Regions from separate parts of the Janthinobacterium kumbetense genome, predicted to be linked through region 3. Evidence: predicted binding sites of a transcription regulator. Region 3 holds the regulator's gene; each other region holds the start of a gene.

Region 1 (4,743 bases), on a different contig from region 3:
TGCACCTTCATCAGGCGTGCGCCCACGGACGACGACAGGCTGACCTCGAAACGGCCGCCGGCCGGCAAGGTGCTCACGTCGACATTGGCTTTGCCACCCGTCAAGTCACTGCCGACCACCGTCTTGCGGCCATCGGCAGCCACGTGCATGACGGCGGCATACGGTTCCGCCTCGGCATTCCAGACCAGCACCAGTTGGCCGCCGCTTTGCGTCGCATCAAACGTGGCATCGTTGGCGGCGGCCTTGCTGCGGCGCGCCGGGCGTTCCAGCTTGGCTAAAGCCTTGCCATTTGCCAACACTTGCACATCGCTGATTTCGCCCGGATTGGCGAAGCTGACGCGGAAGTGGCTCATGGCGTTGCCGCCATGGTCGGCCACGGAGACGCCATCGAAGGGCAAGTCGATAGTCTGTCCGGACGCCGTCAACACGCGCAAGGTATAAGCATGGCCGCTGCCACTGGCAGCGGTGCCGATGCGCGCCGACGAGGCAACAGCCGGGCGCAGGGCCACGCCGCCAGGCGTGATGCGGCCGGAAATGGTCAGGTAGCCGTTCTCAGCCACGGCCATGCTGGCGGCCAGCACATTGCTGCCCGTAATCTGCGTGCTGCGTTTTTCCAGGAATTGCTGCACCCGCGCATAGCTGTAGTCGGAGAACCAGGCGCCGCTGCAATAGCTCATCACGTCCTTCATCGGCGTATTGCCATAGACTGCCTTGCTCAGCTGGCCGATGCTGCCTGCATAGTTGCTGTTGTACAGCGGTTGCGGGCCCAGATTGCCATTCGCATATGGGTAGTCGACAGCAGCGCCAGCCGGACCGCCGCAGGGAACGTGCTGCAGCGAGTGATTGTGGCCCAGCTCATGCACGAGCGTAGTGAGCCACAGAGGCCATTGATTGGAGAATGGGTCGACCGCCGCGATGCTATTGGACTGGGCATCGAGGCCGATGGCCGACGTGAAGTCGTTGCCGCTGCTGCGCTGGTTGATGTAGGCCAGGCCGGCGGCGTTGGTGACAGACATCTTCGGCACGAAACCGTAATAATAGGCGCCGCTGTCTTCCAGCGCGCGCCGGTTTTCCAGCTTGCCCAGGGCATCGCTCCACCAGCTGTCGGCCGTGCTGCTGCCCGGCATGCTCAGTGCGGCGCGCGTCGTGATGCTGATATTTTCCGTCGCATACGGATACACGCGCAGCAGCGCGGCGCGGATCACCTCGGCATCAGGCAGTTGCGCCACGCCATCATCGGTGCTCAAGGGCACGAGCACCAGACGGATCTTGGCCAGGCTGGCCACCACGGGCGCCGCTTCCTGGCTCACTTGCACGCCGTCATTGCCGACGGCCGTCACGCGCACGCGCACGCCGGGCAAGATCCAGCCTGCAGGCAGGACGGCACTGAAATTGCCGTTGAAACTGTCATCGTTCTTCGTCGTCGGCAAGAGCGCCGGCCCCGTCATCGCGATGCTGCCCAGGTTGCTGCCATTGGCGGCGGTCGCATTCAAGGTGACCGCCGGGCTGGACTGGCCCGCCTGCCCGGCCAGCACGGACACGCGCACGGCGGCCGGCTTGCCGCGCGTCAAGCGCAAGGCCGTATTGCTGGCATTCAAATTCAGTACTTGTGCGAAATCAATGCTGCCCAGGGTAAAGGCCGACACCGTGCCCGCATTCACGGCGATGCGCGACGCGGCCGCCAGCATCACGTTGCCCGTTGCCGCGGCCGGCGCGGACAGCAGCAGCTGGCTGGCAGTGGCGCTGACGATGACGGCCGGCGTATTGCCCACCGATGCCGAAGTGACCTGGTCGAGATTGCTGCCCTGCACCGTCACGGACAAGCTTCCGTTGTTGACGGCCGAGGTGATCGACGTCACCGTCACGCTGGCCAGCACCGTGTACGTGTCGCCGCTGAGCACATCGTTGTAGGGACCGCGCACCGTCAGCGCGCCTGTCGCCGCGCCCGCAGGCACCAGCACCGTCACGCTGCCGGCCGTCTGGCTTTGCGGCGTTGCCGCCGCGCCATTGCCAAACTGCACCGCCGTCACGGCGCCCATGCCGCCGCCCGTGATCGTCACGCTGGAACCGACGCCGCCCGTCGCCGGTGCGACGCTGCCCACGCTCAATGGCACGTACACATTGACGTTATAGCTGGTGGACGCCGTGCCGCTGGCGCTGACGAGGCTCAAGGCGCCCGATACGGGCACGCCCGGCATGGTCAGGGTGATGCTGGTGTCGCTGGCGGCGCTGGTGGCAACGGTCACGCCGCCCACCTGGAAAGCCGTCACGCGGCTCAGATTCGTGCCCGTAAGCACCAGGCTGCCACCGACGGCGACATTCGCCGCCGAAACGGCCGTCACGGCAGGCAGCAGCACGGGCGTACCCGACGTGGTCGCCACCACCGTGTCGCCGCCCCCACCGCCGCCACCGCCGCAGGCGGACAGGCCCAGCATGACAAACAATGCGACAAGCAGATGGTTTTTCATGGCTGGCAACCATGTTGATGCAGCGCGATGCCGGGGAGGACACGAGATAAATGTGACATATTGGTGACTTTTGGTGAGAATTTAATTTCGAAGAACCAATATTATGGTTTAGTTCGATTCCCAAAGACAACTATTAATGCTTTTGATTCAATTGGTTTTGATAATAATTAAAATATCTGCTTGGCAAACTTTACTCTGAGCATTATTCCCCTCACTCTGTATTGGCTAAAATCAAAATTACTTTCCTTTGCAGCTATTGCCATTCAACTCATTAAAAATATGCTGATGCGGCGCAAATAATGTGGAAATTTTTCCACAGCCTAGACGCCATATTGTTCTGCCAACTTTGCTGGAAGAATTAACTTTTTGAGTAAGATTTTCAGGAATGTAATTTTCAGAAGCAGGCGTGGCGGCAGGCGATGTGTTGCAAGAAGGCCTGCCGTGGGGCGAACGGCCGCTTTTGCTTAAAACCAAAGCAGCCTGATGCCGTATAATTTTAGACCCGGTGAAATCAGGCGATTGCCACCTTCTGCCTGCCCTACCCGGCCGGCAACTCTCCGTCAGCTGATCCTGCTGACCCGCATCCGCCTCGTAACGTCTTGTCGCCGCGCCGCCGCCCGTTTGCCTATTGAAAGCATGAAATGAACGATACCGTGATCCCCGCCATGTCCCCGACCGAAGCCACCTTGCGCGCCATTCTGGCGCAGCGGATCATGATTCTCGACGGCGCCATGGGCACGATCATCCAGCAATACAAGCTCGACGAAGAAGCGTACCGCGGCGGCCCCGCCGGCCGCTTCATCGATTTCGCCGCGCCGGCCGACAGTGGCGCGCGCGAACTGTTCGTCAAGGGCAATAATGAGTTGCTGACCCTGACCCAGCCGCACATCATCCAGGAAATCCACGAGCGCTACCTGGCGGCCGGCGCCGACCTGATCGAAACGAATACCTTCGGCGCCACGACGATCGCGCAAGACGATTACCACATGGCCCACCTGGCCTATGAAATGAACGTCCAGGCGGCCAAGCTGGCGCGCGCCGCCTGCGATAAATATTCCACCCCGGACAAGCCGCGCTTCGTCGCCGGCGCCCTCGGGCCCACGCCGAAGACGGCGTCGATCTCGCCCGACGTGAACGACCCGGCCGCGCGCAACGTCACCTTCGACCAGCTGGTGGCCGCCTACCTGCAGCAGACGCAGGGTCTGGTGGAAGGCGGCGCCGACGTATTACTGGTGGAAACCATCTTCGATACCTTGAACTGCAAGGCGGCCCTGTTCGCCATCGACCTGTTCTACGAGCAAAACCCGGATGTCGTGCGCCTGCCGCTGATGATTTCCGGCACTGTCACGGACGCGTCGGGACGCATCTTGTCGGGCCAGACCGTGCCCGCCTTCTGGAATTCCGTGCGCCACGCGAAACCGCTGACCATCGGCCTGAACTGCGCGCTGGGCGCTGCCCTGATGCGCCCGTACGCGGAAGAGTTGGCCAAGATCGCCGACACCTTCGTGTGCATCTACCCGAACGCGGGCTTGCCCAACCCCATGAGCGACACGGGTTTCGACGAGTTGCCAGCCGACACGTCCGCCCTGCTGCGCGAATTTGCCGACGCGGGCTTCCTGAACATGGCGGGCGGCTGCTGCGGCACCACGCCCGAGCACATCGCCGCCATTGGCGAGTTGCTGTCGAAAAACACCCCGCGCACCGTGCCGGCCCCATCGCACGACCTGCGCCTGGCGGGCCTGGAACCGTTCGTCGTCAATGACGAGTCACTGTTCGTCAACGTGGGCGAGCGCACCAACGTCACGGGCTCGAAGGCGTTCGCGCGCATGATTCTCAACGAGCAATATGACGAGGCGCTCTCCGTGGCCCGCCAGCAAGTGGAAAACGGCGCCCAAGTGATCGATATCAACATGGATGAAGCGATGCTCGATTCGCTGGCGGCCATGACGCGCTTCCTGAACCTGATCGCCTCGGAACCCGACATTTCGCGCGTGCCCATCATGGTCGACTCGTCGAAATGGTCGGTCATCGAAGCGGGTCTGAAATGCGTGCAGGGCAAGGCCATCGTCAACTCGATTTCCATGAAGGAAGGCGAAGAGGAATTCCTGCGCCAGGCAAAGCTGTGCCGCCGCTACGGCGCGGCCGTCATCGTCATGGCCTTCGATGAGAAGGGCCAGGCCGATACCTTCGAGCGCAAGATCGAAATTTGCGCGCGCGCATACCATTTATTGATCGATGCGCTGGACTTCCCGCCGGAAGACATCATTTTCGATCC
Region 2 (4,743 bases), on a different contig from region 3:
GAAGTCGGGACGTGCATTCATGGCGTTTCCTTAAGTGATGGAGCAGGTTGGGCTTGCTTGCGGGCAATGAGCTCCGCATCGCAGGTGGGACAGAATTCATGCTTGCCGGCCAGGTAGCCGTGGCGCGGGCAGATGGAAAATGTGGGCGTGACGGTGATGTAGGGCAGCGAAAAGCGGCTCAGCGCGCGTTTTACCAGCTCGCGGCAGGCGTTGGCGTCGGACAGCGCTTCCGTCATGTACAGGTGCAGCACCGTGCCGCCCGTGTATTTGCGCTGCAGCACATCCTGTAATTCCAGCGCCTCGAACGGGTCGTCCGTGTGGCCGACGGGCAGTTGCGACGAATTCGTGTAATACGGGTTGTCGGCGGTGCCTGCCTGCAGGATGGCGGGAAAGCGCTTGCGGTCTTCGCGGGCGAAGCGGTAGGTCGTGCCTTCGGCCGGCGTCGCTTCCAGGTTGTACATATGGCCCGTCTCTTCCTGGAAGGCCACCATGCGGGCGCGCACGTGGTCGAGCAGGCGCACGGCCAGCGCGTGGCCTTCTGGCGTCGTGATGTCCCAGGCGTCGCCGCTGAAATTGCGGATCATCTCGTTGATGCCGTTCACGCCCAAGGTGGAAAAGTGGTTGCGCAGGGTGCCCAGATAGCGTTTCGTGTACGGGAACAGGCCTTGCTGCATCAATTCCTCGATGGTGCGGCGCTTGATTTCCAGGCTGGTCTTGCCCAGTTCCAGCAGGCGGTCCAGGTCTGCCATCAAGGCTGGTTCGTCGCCGCGCCACAGGTGGCCCAGGCGCGCGCAATTGATCGTCACCACGCCCAGGGAGCCCGTCTGCTCGGCGGAGCCGAACAGGCCATTGCCCCGTTTCAGCAATTCGCGCAAGTCCAGCTGCAATCGGCAGCACATGGAGCGGATCATGTTCGGCTTGAGTTCCGAATTGATGAAATTCTGGAAGTAGGGCAGGCCGTAGCGGGCCGTCATTTCGAACAGGCATTCGGCATTCTCGCTATGCCAGTCGAAATCCTCGGTGATGTTATAGGTGGGGATGGGGAAGGTGAAGACGCGGCCCTTGGCGTCGCCCGCCATCATGATCTCGATGTAGGCGCGGTTGATCATGTCCATTTCCGCCTGCAGCTCGCCATAGCTGAAGTCCATCTCCTGGCCGGCGATGACGGGAATCTGCTCGCGCAGGTCGTCCGGGCAAACCCAGTCGAAGGTGAGGTTGGTGAACGGCGTCTGCGTACCCCAGCGCGATGGCACGTTGAGGTTGAAGATCAGTTCCTGCATGTACTGGCGCACGTCTTCGTAGCGCAGGCTGTCCTTGCGGATGTAGGGCGCCATATAGGTGTCGAAGGAGCTGAACGCCTGCGCGCCGGCCCACTCGTTTTGCAGCGTGCCGAGAAAATTGACGATCTGGCCGATGGCGCTCGACATGTGTTTCGGCGGACCGGACTCGATCTTGCCCGGCACGCCATTCAAGCCTTCGTGCAGCAGGGTGCGCAGCGACCAGCCGGCGCAATAGCCGGCCAGCATGTCGAGGTCGTGGATGTGCAGCGCCGCTTCGCGGTGCGCCGCGCCCACTTCCGGCGGATAGACCTGGTCCAGCCAGTAGTTGGCGATGACCTTGCCCGACACATTGAGTATCAGGCCGCCCAGCGAGTAACCCTGGTTGGCGTTGGCGTTGACACGCCAGTCGCGCCGGTCCAGGTATTCATTGATGGACGCGGCGACATCGACCTGGCCGCGTGTGGGGGAAACTGCATTCGTCGTCATGAAACCTCCAATAAACACAACATGCGGTGTTTTTATGGAGATTAATCACTAAATATAGTGGCGTCAAAGGGTGCGTGCAGTGGCGTGACGAATCCTTGATGCAGGTGAAAAAAGCGCCCTCGTTTACTTTTTCAGGCGGCCCTGGCGCAGGATGAAGGCGCTCGCGGCGAAGTAGGCGGCGCCGCAGACGGCGATGCTGAGGATGGAGGCGGGCAGCACGTGCGCCCAGATTTCCCGCGTCGAGAAGGTGCTCCAGCTGGCCACGCGCGCGTCGAACGTGACGTAATTGGCCAGCAGCCAGTAGACGGCCAGCAGTCCCGTGCAGATGGCGGCCTGGCGCGTCACGGGCATGGCGCGGCGCGCGAAGACGGCTTGCAGGAACAGCAGCAGCACGCCCGGATACGCGCCCAGTACTTCGGGCGACAGCACGGAGAGCGCCTCGGCGTCGTAGCCTTCCGTGGGGGAGGCCCACTGCACCTGCAGCACGGTGAGGAACAGGGTGAGCAGGAAGATCAGCAGCGGTTTGCGGGGCATGGCGGGCAATCGAAGAGGGAGAAAAGGAGGGCATTTTACAGCCAGGTCAAGCAAGTTGAACGCGCACCAGCCATGCATGCATTCCTTCACCTGCGTCAAGGACTGGGCAGCCTGGGCGGGGCTATAGTCTGCACCCTGAGCCGATACAGGACTGTGAACACCATGATGCTTGAATCAACCACCGCCACCCGCGTGGCCGGACCGCTGGAACTGGTCTGTCCCGCCGGCAGCCTGCCAGCCTTGAAAGCGGCCGTCGACAATGGCGCCGACACCGTGTACCTGGGCTTTCGCGACGCCACCAATGCGCGCAATTTCGCCGGCCTCAATTTCGACGAGAAGGCCATCGCCGAGGGCGTGCGCTACGCCCATCAATATGGGCGCAAGGTGCTGCTGGCGCTGAACACCTATCCGCAGCCGCACAACTGGGCCGTGTGGCGCAGCGCCATCGACCGCGCCGCCGATGCCGGCATCGACGCCATGATCGTGGCCGATCCGGGCTTGATGGCGTATGCGGCCCAGCACCACCCGCAGCTGCGCCTGCACCTGTCCGTCCAGGGCTCGGCCACCAACTACGAAGCCATCAATTTTTACCATGAACACTTCGGCATCGCCCGCGCCGTGCTGCCGCGCGTGCTGTCGATGGCGCAGGTGGAGCAACTGATCGCCAAGACGGAAGTCGAGATCGAGGTGTTCGGCTTCGGCAGCCTGTGCGTGATGGTCGAGGGACGCTGCGCGCTGTCGTCGTATGCGACGGGCGAGGCGCCGAATACCCATGGCGTGTGCTCGCCGGCGAAATCCGTGCGCTGGCTGGAAACGCCAAACGGCCTCGAGTCGCGCCTGAACGGCGTGCTGATCGACCGCTATGCGCCCGGCGAGAACGCCAGCTATCCCACCCTGTGCAAGGGGCGTTTCGAAGTCAATGACGAAGAGTATTACGCCATCGAGGAGCCGGCCAGCCTGAACACCCTGGCGCTGCTGCCGCAACTGATCGCCATGGGCGTGCGCGCCGTGAAGATCGAAGGGCGCCAGCGCAGCCCCGCGTACGTGGCGCAGGTTACGCGCGTGTGGCGCGAAGCGATCGATGCCTGCCGCGAAGGCAATGCGCGCTACGCCGTCAAGCCGGGCTGGATGGCGGCCATGGACAAGCTGGCCGAAGGCCAGCAGCACACCTTGGGCGCTTACCACAGATCTTGGAAATAGAGGATGAACATGCTGAAGCTTTCACTGGGCCCTTTGCTGTACTACTGGCCGCGCGCCACGGTTTTCGAGTTTTACCAGCAGATCGCCGGCACCGCCGTCAATATCGTCTACCTGGGCGAGACCGTCTGCTCGCGCCGGCATGAGGTGCGTCTGGCCGACTGGCTCGATATCGCCGACATGCTGGCCGCCGCCGGCAAGGAAGTGGTGCTGTCGACGCAGGCGCTGATCGAGGCGGGCGCGGAACTGGCGACCCTGCGCCGCATCACGGGCAATGGCCGCTACGGCGTCGAGGCCAACGACATGGGCGCCGTGCACTGTATGGAAAAGGGCGCGTCCTTCGTCGCCGGTCCCCATCTGAACCTGTTCAATGGCCCCAGCCTGCAATTGCTGGCGCGCCTGGGCGCGCGGCGCTGGGTGATGCCGCTGGAAATGGGGCAGACGGCGCTGGCGGAGATGCAGCGCCAGAAGCCGGAAGGGCTGGAGACGGAAGTCTTCGCCTACGGCCGCATGCCGCTGGCGTTTTCCGCGCGCTGCTTCACGGCGCGCAACCGCAACCTGCCGAAGGACGATTGCGGCTACAGCTGCCTGGAAGAGCCGGACGGCCTGTTGCTGCGCACGCGCGACGAAGTGCCCTTCCTCGTACTGAATGGCACGCAGACGCAGTCGGCGCTCGTCTACAACCTGGTGCGCGAACTCGATGCCATGCGCGACATGGGCGTGGCGGTGGCGCGCATCAGCCCGCAGGCCATGCATACGGAACAGGTCATCGCCATCTTCGACCGCGCCCGCCGCGGCCAGGTCAGCGGCATCGGCGCCCAGGCCCAACTGGCGGCCTGCCAGCCTGCCGGCGCCTGCGACGGCTACTGGCACGGCCAGCCCGGCATGGAACAGCACGCCGCCCATTGAACGCCTCGAAAGGAAGCACCATGCAAGATCAACTGGAAAGATTGCCCGTCCCGGCCCCAAGCCCCGCCAGGCCGGGCATGAGCAAGCCCGTCGTGTCGTACCGGCTGCCCGAAGCGCTGGCCGAATTGCTGTCCAAGCTGCCCCCCTATCCCGCCTCCTGGCTGTTCGTGCAGGGCTTGAACCGCCTGCTGGCGCCGCAATTGCCCGACGACGTGCGGCGCAGCCTGGAAGGGCGCAGTTTGCGCTTGCGGCTGCTGGACGCGGGCATCGCCTTCGACTTCGAGTGGCAGGGCACGGTGTTCGTGGCCGAGCGCTATGCAGACGTGCCGGACCTGTG
Region 3 (4,743 bases):
CGCAGTCGGTGACCACGCTGAACTTCGGTCCCTGGGAATGGTTCTGGGTCTTGTTCTACAGTCTGGCAACCTACGGCAACGCGGGCTGGCTGCGCGAGCAGGTGTGCAAATACATGTGCCCCTACGCGCGCTTCCAGAGCGCCATGTTCGACCAGGACACCCTGATCATCACCTACGATGCCAAGCGCGGTGAACCACGTGGCGCCATGAGCAAGAAGGCCGGCAACAACGACAAGCTGGGCGATTGCATCGACTGTACCCTGTGCGTGCAGGTGTGTCCGACCGGCATCGATATCCGTAACGGCCTGCAGTATGAATGCATCGGTTGCGCCGCTTGCGTCGATGCCTGCAACAGCGTGATGGACAAGGTCGACCGGCCACGGGGACTGGTACGCTACAGTACCGACCATGCGATGGAAAACAACTTCAATTCGAAGCAGATACGCCAGCGCGCCATGCGCCCGCGCGTCTTGATCTACACTTCCATCCTGGCCCTGATCATCATCGCCGTGTGTACTTCGCTGGCCCTGCGCACGCCCCTAAAAATGGACGTGATCCGCGACCGCGGTTCCATGGGACGCGAAGTGGAAGACGGCATGATCGAAAACGTCTACCGCCTGCAGATCATGAACACGTCGGAGCAAAGCCAGCATTTCAAAATCAGCGCTTCCGGCTTGCCGGGCCTGACCTTGCTGACGCGCGAAGAAGTGACCTTGCAGCCGACGGAAACGCTGGGTTGGCCGATCCGCCTGCGCGTGCCGCACGGCGTGGGAGAGAAGGGCTCGAACAAGATTGCGATCGAATTGCAATCGCTGGACGACCCATCGCTGCATGTGCGTGAAAGCGCGGTATTCATCGTGCCACGTTAACAAGGAAAGGCGGACGGGGACCGGGTGCCCTCGCCGCCGCCACGAAGTTGCAGGAAGGCCGGTCCCCGCACGGGGATTGGCCGTTTACACAGGAGAAATACCATGTCCGACAGTCTGAAACTGCAAGCACCCGTTGCACCGTGGTACAAGCATCGCTGGCCATGGCTGCTGATGATCGGCCCCGGCCTGTCCGTGGTCGTCGGCAGCTTCATGGGCTATATCGCGTTTACGCAGCCCGATGCGCTGGTGGTGGGCGATTATTACAAGCAGGGCAAGGCGATCAACCAGGATTTGAAGCGCGACACGATCGCCAGCGACCTGGCGATGGATACGCGCCTGTCGTATGACGTGGCGCAAGCACGCCTGACCGGTTCCGTGCACAGCTTCGGCAAGGCCTATCAGGCGCCTTTGCAGCTGCACCTGGCGCATGCGACCCTGCCGGAAAAGGATATCAAGGTGCTGGTGCAGCCCGACGCAGCCGGCAATTTTTCCGTGGCGCTGCCGATGCTCGAGCGCAGCCGCTGGCAAGTGCTGGTGGAAAACGACAAACGCGAGTGGCGCCTGTCCGGCATCTGGACCTGGCCCCTGCAGCGCAGCATCGCGCTGCATGCGGACGAGGAACTGTAAGTCTTACTTGCAGACGTCCGTGCCGGCCGTAATGGCTTTTAACTTGGCCGGCTGCAGGATTTCAATTTCCCGGTTCGAGACGCGCAGCCAGCCTTCCTTCTTGAACTTCGACAGCAGGCGGCTGACGCTCTCGATGGTCAGGCCCAGGTAGTTGCCGATTTCCTCGCGCGACATGCGCAGCTGGAAATTGCTGCCCGAATAGCCGCGCGCTTCATAGCGCGACGCCAGGTTGACGATGAAGGCGGCAAAGCGCTGCGTCGCCTGCATATTGCCCAGCAACAGCATGACGCTTTGCTCGCGCGTGATTTCCTGGCTCATCATGCGGTGGAAATGGCGCAGCAGGGTCGGCATATTGCCCAGCAATTGTTCCAGGCTGGAAAACGGGATTTCACACACTTCGCTGTCTTCCAGCGCCACCGCATTACAGTGGTGGCGGTCGGCGCTGATGGCGTCCATGCCCAGCAGTTCGCCCGCCATCTGGAAGCCCGTCACCTGCTCTTCGCCGCCCGGATTGATCTGGTACGTCTTGAAATGCCCCAGGCGGATCGCATACAGGTTCTGGAACGAGTCGCCGATGCGGAACAGCGAGGCGCCGCGCACAATCTTGCGGCGGCGGCCGATGATCTGATCCAGCCTGTCCATGTCGCCCACATCGAGGCCCATCGGCAGGCACAATTGATGCATGCTGCAGGTCGAGCATCGCGCACGCAACGCCTCCACGTTCACGGTGGGCAAGGTTGGAGTGAGTAGCGCTTCAGTCATGTCGGTACCTTTTAGAAAATGCAACAACAAGTTTACTGCATACAGCCGCATACAGGGTTGCCGTATGCCAATTTCACCGTAAATTCGGCGAATAAACGACGTCCAGCCTTTAATTATATGGCAACATCGTCAAAAGCCCGTACGGGGCGGGCAATTTGCGCGGCGGCGCTTGCCAAGCTGGGGCATTGATAGGAAAATTCCTGACAGCATTATCTGCCGCCTGTGCCGCCCGGTACTGAAAAGGAAATCATGAAGCCTCTCGGCATTAAAGCAAAAGTCGCGCTGGCCACCAGCCTGACCTCGATCGCCATGATCGCGCTGGTCACCATGATCCAGGTGCAGCACATGCGCGACGACTTCACCCGAGTACTGCTGAGCCAGCAATCGTCCCTGATCACCCGCACCGCCGCCGAACTCGACGACAAGCTGGGCATGCTGCTGCAGATCGTCACCCTGACGGCCCGACAGCAGCCGCCGGAATTGATCGCCCGGCCCGCCCAATTGCGCGAATACTATTCGCGCCGCTCGATGCTGGTGCTGTTCGATGACGTGCTGGTGCTCGACGCGCATGGCGCCGTCGTGGCCGACATGCCGGAAGTGGCGGGGCGCGCCGGCATCAACGTCGCCGAGCGCGAGTATTTCCAGACCGTCCTGCGCACGCGCCAGCCCATGATCACCGAACCGATGCTGGGCAAGTCGAGCGGCATGCCCATCGTGCAGATGGTGGCGCCCGTGCTGGCCGCCGATGGCCAGGTGGCCGGCGTGGTGATCGGCGTGCTGCGCCTGTACAAGGACAACCTGCTGGGCCGCCTGCGCTCGGAAAAGATCGGCAAGAACGGCTATTACTTCATCCTCACGCGCGGCGCCGTGCCGCGCTACGTGCTGCACCCCGATACCAGCCGCTTGCTGCAACCGCGCAAGCCGAACGCCAACCTGACGACGACCCAGCTGCTGAAGGAAGATGGCGAAGGCAGCATGGTCAGCACCAACAGCCGCGGCATCACGGCCGTCAACAGCTTCAAGCGCCTGAAATCCGTGAACTGGCTGCTGGCCGCCTCGCTCCCCGTCGAGGATGCCTTCGAACCGTTCGATGGCGTGCTGTACCGATTGGTGCTGTGGAGCATCCTCGCCTCGCTGCTGGCCGCCTTTGTGCTGGGCTGGGTCACCGTGCGCCTGCTGTCGCCGCTGGTGCGCCTGCGCGACACCCTGCAAGCCCTGCGCACCAGCGGCAGCCGCTTCACGCCCGTGCCGGTGCAGCAGCGCGACGAGATCGGCGAACTGACGGAAGCGTTCAACGGCCTGATGAGCGAACGCGACCGCCTGCAGCAGGAGCTCGAATCGCGCGCGGCGGAGCTGGAACAGGAACGCGACCGGGCCGAGGCGGCCAACCGCGCGAAGAGCGATTTCGTGGCCAACATGAGCCATGAAATCCGCACGCCCCTCAATGCCGTGCTGGGCATGGTGTATTTGCTGGGCAATACCAGGCTCGACACGGAACAACGCAAGTATCTGACCATGGTCAGAGTAGCGGGCCAGTCGCTGCTGGGCATCCTCAACGACGTGCTCGACTATTCGAAGATCGAGGCGCGGCGCATGGAATTGTCGCCCGTCGAATTCGACCTCGATGAAGTCATGAATACCCTGGCCACGACGATGACGATGAATGCGGGCGAAAAGGAGCTGGAACTGGCCATCGCCGTCGAGCCCGACGTGCCGCGGCGCCTCGTGGGCGACGCCCAGCGCCTGCAGCAAATCCTCGTCAACCTGGCCGGCAACGCCATCAAGTTCACGGAGAGCGGCGAAGTGGTGGTGGCCGTCAGCCTGGCCGAGAGCGAGAGCGGCCGCGCCTGGCTGCGCTTCGAAGTGCGCGACACGGGCATCGGCATGACGGAACTGCAGCAACAGCAGCTGTTTGCCGCGTTTTCCCAGGGCGACCAGAGCATCACGCGGCGCTTCGGCGGCACGGGCCTGGGCTTGGCCATCAGCAAGCAGCTGATCCACATGATGGGCGGCGACATCGCCGTCGCCAGCAGCGAAGGCAAGGGCAGCCGCTTCTGGTTCAGCGTGCCCTTCGAGATGCTGGCGCAGCCGGCAGAAACGCGGCGCACGCCGGCGCTGGGCCAGCTGCGCCTGCTGGTGGCCGACGACAACCGCACCACGCGCGAACTGATCGTCAAGCTGATCGAGGCGTGGGGCTGGCTGGCCGACGAAGTGGACTCCGGTTTTGCCGCCATCGAACTGTACCGCGAACGCCTGGCGCAGCAGCAACCGTACGACGTGGTGCTGGCCGACTGGCACATGCCCGTCATGGATGGCCTGGCCACGGCCAAGGCCATCCGCCAGGCGGCCAGCGGCCAGCGCCAGCCCATCGTGGTGATGGTCAACGCCTTCGCCCGCAACCACCTGGAAGAAATCTCCAGCGCGGCCGAGGCCGACGTCGTGCTGATGAAGCCGATCACGGGATCGAGCCTGTTCGACGCCCTGC
Region 4 (4,743 bases), 720 kb from region 3:
GTGCCCGGGTTGAAAACCAGGCCCGATTTGCAGCCATTGTCGCGGATCAACTGTAAGGAACGGTCGACGTGATCCGACGCTTCCGGGTGAAAGGTGATGATGTTCGCGCCAGCCTTGGCGAAATCCGGGATAATGCGATCGACAGGCTTGACCATCAGATGCACATCGATGGGTACTTGCACGTGCGGGCGGATCGCTTCGCACACCAGCGGGCCGATGGTCAGGTTCGGCACGTAATGGTTATCCATCACGTCGAAGTGGATGATGTCGGCGCCGGCGGTAACGACGTTGCGCACTTCCTCGCCCAGGCGGGCAAAGTCGGCGGACAGGATGCTGGGAGCGATACGGAATGTTGTCATGGTGAAGTAGCCAAAGGATAGAAAATGCGATTTGCGCTATTTTACGCCTGACGCCGTTACCATGCCTCATTGAAGTAAGGTGAAATACAGAATACGCATCGTGCGATGGCCAATGCGTCGCGCGCGACACACAATATGACTGGCAATGTCTGAAGAGGAATGACGATGGCGACTTATGAATTTACGGTAACGGTCAAAACGCAATATTTGCCCGATCAATCGGCACCGGACCAGGGGCGGCACGTGTTCAGCTACACGATCCGCGTCGTCAACACGGGCACGGCTGGCGCGCAACTGATTTCGCGCCACTGGGTCATCACGGATGCGAACAACAAGGTGGAAGAGGTGCGCGGCCTGGGCGCCGTCGGCCACCAGCCGCTGTTGCAGCCGGGCGAGCAGTTCGAATACACGAGCGGCACCATGCTGGGCACGCCGCAAGGCTCGATGCACGGCGAATACTTCTGCGTGGCCGAAGACGGCCATCAGTTCGAAGCGCCGATTCCCGAGTTCGTGCTGTCGGTGCCGCGTACCCTGCATTAAGGAAACGCCGGGGGGGCTTGCCCCTTATTTCAGTTTTTCGGTGGCGTCCTGTTCTTCACTGAGCTGCTTGCGTGCCGGCGGTGCGGGCTTTTTGCCCGAATACATGGTCCACCAGACTATAAATGCCAGCAAGAAGAACGCCACCAGCGCCTCTATCATCAAGATCCACATACGCATCCCTATGTTATTTACCCGCAGCCCATTTACCAGCCGTCTGTTTACACGCGGTAGTCTACCCGTTTCAATCGGCGCCGTCGCGCTTGTCTTGTCCGCCTGCACCACGCCGCCCGTCGCGCCGCCCGCTGCTTCCAGCGGCAAGGCGCCCGCCATTGCGCCGACCGTCGTCAAGCCTGTGCCTGCCAAGCCGGCCGATGCCAAGGATGCCACGGATGTGGCGGCGCCCACCTTCGTGCCCGCCAAGTTTGCCGCCTTGCCAGGCTGGGCCCGCGACGACATGCGCGCCGCCTGGCCCGCCTTCATGGCTTCGTGCGGCGTGCTGGTGAAACGGCCGGACTGGAAGGAATCGTGCACGATTGCGCGCCAGGTCAATGCCGACAGCGACAAGGCCATCCGCCTGTTTTTCGAGACCTTCTTTGTGCCAAATCAAGTCGTCACCGCCGATGGCGCCAATACTGGACTGGTGACCGGTTATTACGAGCCATTGCTGCACGGCGCGCGCAAGCGCGGCGGTCCATACCAGACACCGCTGTACAAGGTGCCTGACGATCTGGTCTCGGTGGACTTGTCCGGCGTGTATCCGGAACTGAAAAACATGCGCTTGCGGGGCAAGCTGGTCGGCAAGAAGGTGATACCGTACGCAACCCGCGCCGACATCGAGCGCGCCACGTCCGTCACGGGCAAGGAATTGCTGTGGGTGGATGACGAAGTCGAGGCGTTCTTCCTGCAAGTGCAGGGTTCCGGGCGCGTGCAGCTGACCGATACGCAGGAAACCGTGCGCGTGGCGTACGCGGATCAAAACGGCCATCCGTATAAATCGATCGGCCGCTACCTGGTCGACAAGGGCGAGCTGACCCTGAGCCAGGCGTCCGCGCAAGGCATCAAGGCGTGGATTGCCGGCCATCCCACGCGCAAGGATGAATTGTTCAACGCCAACCCGAGCTATGTCTTCTTCAAGGAAGAGCGCTTGCCCGATCCGAAAGTGGGGCCGAAGGGCGCGTTGGGCGTGCCGCTGACGCCGCAGCGCTCGGTAGCCATCGATTCGCGCTTCCTGCCGCTGGGCGCGCCCGTGTTCTTGTCCACCACGCAAGCCAATAGCGAAATTCCCATGCAGCGCCTGGTGATGGCGCAGGATACCGGCGGCGCCATTCGCGGGCCGATCCGGGTCGATTATTTCTTTGGCTTTGGCGCGGAAGCGGCCGAGAATGCGGGCCGCATGAAACAGAGCGGCGCCGTGTGGGTGTTGTTGCCGAAGCAGGCGCCGGCGCGCTGATTGTCTCGCGGCGCCGGGCGGGGATTGCGCTAGCGCAAGGTTAGCGCAGGACCATGACGGGTAAATGGGTGTGGGCTAGCACTTTTTGCGTTTCGCTGCCCACGAACAGCTTGTTCAAGCCCTTGCGGCCATGCGAGGCCATCAGGATGATGTCGCAATGGTAGGTTTGCGCCGCATTGACGATTTCATCGTGCGGGCTCGGCGACACGGCCACCACGCCTTCGAAAGGCACGCCAGCAGCGCTTGCCGCTGCGCCGATCTTGTCGATGGCGCGTTGCGACGCTTCCTGCATCTGCTGTTCATACAGGCTGGCGTCGAGCACGATGCCGCCGTCGGCCATCGGCGAGAACGGGAAGGGCTGCACCACGCTGATGGCGACCAGCTTGGCTTTGTTCAGTTGGGCGAAGGCGAGGGCGGTCTCGGCGGCTTTGTCGGACAACGGCGAGCCGTCGGTGGGAAATAAGATGGTGTTAAACATAGCGTGCTCCTCAAGTGATGTAAGACAGCTTATGGATTTACATCAATTAAAACCTTGATATAAATCAAACCTCACAGGCTTTGGCGTGAATAGTGTCGCCAAGGCAATCTTTTAGCAGTGTATGCCCGTTCATCGCTTCAGGTGCGCACGCTACGCAGCGGCGTGCCCCACACCATGGCCACCGTCAACAGGATGCTGCCGGCCGCGATGCAAGCGAGACCATTGCGCACTCCAAAGTGTTCCGCGATCCAGCCGGCGGCCAGCGCGCCCAGCGGCGCCGTCGCCACCGTCAGGAAGCGCATGGTCGACGTCATGCGGCCCAGCATGGGATCGGGCGTCACCTTCTGGCGCAGGCCCAGGTAGGGAATAAAGAACAGCATCACGCCGCAATCGAAAAAGAACATCAATATGGCATACGCCACGGCGCTGGCGGCCGCGCTGCCGAACAGTGCTGCCGGAATCGTCGGCGTCAGGGCAAAGCACACGGAGGTGGATGCCAGGCCGATCAGGATGGTGCGGCCGGCGCCGTAGCGCTTCGTCAATGGCTTGACGATGAAGGCGCTGAGCAAGACGCCGGCACCGCCCAGCATCTGCGTCATGCCCAGCACGCCAGGACTCATGCCCAGGTCGCGCGTGGCGAACAGCACCGTCAAGGCCATGCTGGCGTAAAACAGGAAGTGCCAGATGCCGGCGCCCCAGGCCAGCGCGCGCAGCAGCGGTTCGCGCCACACGAACAGCAAGCCGTCGGCGATGTCGCGCAAGGCGTGCTTGTCGGATGGCGCCGGGCGTGGGTCGCGCACGCTCATGGCGCGCAGATTGAAGACGGAAATCAGATAGCCGCACGCCGTGCACAGGATGGCGACGGGCGCGGACAGCACTTGCACCAGCACGCCGGCCAGGCCGGGACCGATCAGGCGCGAAGCCGATTCGGTGGCGGCAAATTTCGACTGCGCATCGATCAAGCCATCGCGGCCCACGAGGAAAGTCAGAAACACCTGCTCGGCACCGCCGCCCACGACGAAGCCCGTGCCGATGATGAACCCTACTATATATAACCACGGCATCGACAGCACGCCGCACCAGTAAGCCACTGCCACGCTGGCCAGGGCCAGGCCGGACATGCTTTCGCTGAACAGCATGATCGGGTGCTTGCTGCGCCGGTCCAGCAGCACGCCGACGGGCAAGCCGAACAGGGCGAACGGCAACGCCTGTAAGGCGACCAGCACGCCCATCTGTTCCGGCGTCGCATGCAATAACAGTACCGCGCACAGGGGCAGGGCCAGCGAGGTGATCTGGGCGCCGAAGCAATTGAGGCCGTTGCTGAACCACAGGCGGCGGAAATCGACGCTGGCGGCGCTGCCGTCGCCGCGCAGGTAATGGGCGCAGTACTGGAAGAGGGAGGAGAAAATATCTTGCTCGATATGAAAATGATCAGGCTCACAATAATAGCAGCGCACCTGCCGCGCCGCTGCCGTTAGCCGCTACAATCGTTGTCACCGTGTTCATCCAGAGGAGACTATATGCAATACGAAGACTTGATCATCGATATCCAGGACAAAGTGGCGCTCATCCGCCTGAATCGCCCGAAGGCCTTGAATGCCTTGAACGACAACATGATGAATGAGCTGGGCGATGCCTTGCTGAAATTCGACGCGGATGACAATATCGGCTGCATCGTGCTCACGGGCAGCGAAAAAGCGTTTGCCGCCGGCGCCGACATCGCCGCCATGGCCGATTACACCTACCCGGACACCTTTACCCAGGGCTACATCAGCCGCAACTGGGAACATATCTTGCGCGTGCGCAAACCTGTGGTGGGTGCGGTGGCCGGCTATGCGCTCGGTGGCGGTTGCGAACTGGCCATGATGTGCGATTTCCTGATCGCCGCCGACAGCGCCAAATTTGGCCAGCCGGAA

What was found. The regulator FNR, encoded in region 3, switches genes on or off when oxygen is low (the NO sensors DNR and NnrR bind a similar motif). The targets are predictions, from matches to a motif close to TTGATNNNNATCAA.
Region 1: NCG91_RS20435 (IPT/TIG domain-containing protein) is a predicted target of FNR. The motif match lies at 2,690-2,703, and genes of this name have one in related genera.
Region 2: ubiU (ubiquinone anaerobic biosynthesis protein UbiU) is a predicted target of FNR. The motif match lies at 2,386-2,399, and genes of this name have one in related genera.
Region 4: NCG91_RS07375 (universal stress protein) is a predicted target of FNR. The motif match lies at 2,882-2,895, and genes of this name have one in related genera.

What each region holds. Positions count from the first base shown of each region.
Region 1 covers NZ_JAMQGR010000008.1:51,218-55,960, reverse strand. Annotated here, with positions in the region: gene NCG91_RS20435 (IPT/TIG domain-containing protein) at 1-2,468, opposite strand, end outside; gene metH (methionine synthase) at 3,110-4,743, shown strand, end outside.
Region 2 covers NZ_JAMQGR010000020.1:4,262-9,004, reverse strand. Annotated here, with positions in the region: gene nrdD (anaerobic ribonucleoside-triphosphate reductase) at 1-21, opposite strand, end outside; gene NCG91_RS27215 (ribonucleoside triphosphate reductase) at 18-1,766, opposite strand; gene NCG91_RS27210 (hypothetical protein) at 1,890-2,300, opposite strand; gene ubiU (ubiquinone anaerobic biosynthesis protein UbiU) at 2,463-3,500, shown strand; gene ubiV (ubiquinone anaerobic biosynthesis protein UbiV) at 3,510-4,406, shown strand; gene ubiT (ubiquinone anaerobic biosynthesis accessory factor UbiT) at 4,427-4,743, shown strand, end outside.
Region 3 covers NZ_JAMQGR010000002.1:719,883-724,625, reverse strand. Annotated here, with positions in the region: gene ccoG (cytochrome c oxidase accessory protein CcoG) at 1-869, shown strand, start outside; gene NCG91_RS10665 (FixH family protein) at 972-1,496, shown strand; gene fnr (fumarate/nitrate reduction transcriptional regulator Fnr) at 1,500-2,258, opposite strand; gene NCG91_RS10655 (response regulator) at 2,508-4,743, shown strand, end outside.
Region 4 covers NZ_JAMQGR010000002.1:631-5,373, reverse strand. Annotated here, with positions in the region: gene rpe (ribulose-phosphate 3-epimerase) at 1-359, opposite strand, end outside; gene apaG (Co2+/Mg2+ efflux facilitator ApaG/CorD) at 525-899, shown strand; gene NCG91_RS07385 (hypothetical protein) at 924-1,070, opposite strand; gene mltA (murein transglycosylase A) at 1,081-2,349, shown strand; gene NCG91_RS07375 (universal stress protein) at 2,390-2,827, opposite strand; gene NCG91_RS07370 (MFS transporter) at 2,965-4,284, opposite strand; gene NCG91_RS07365 (enoyl-CoA hydratase) at 4,348-4,743, shown strand, end outside.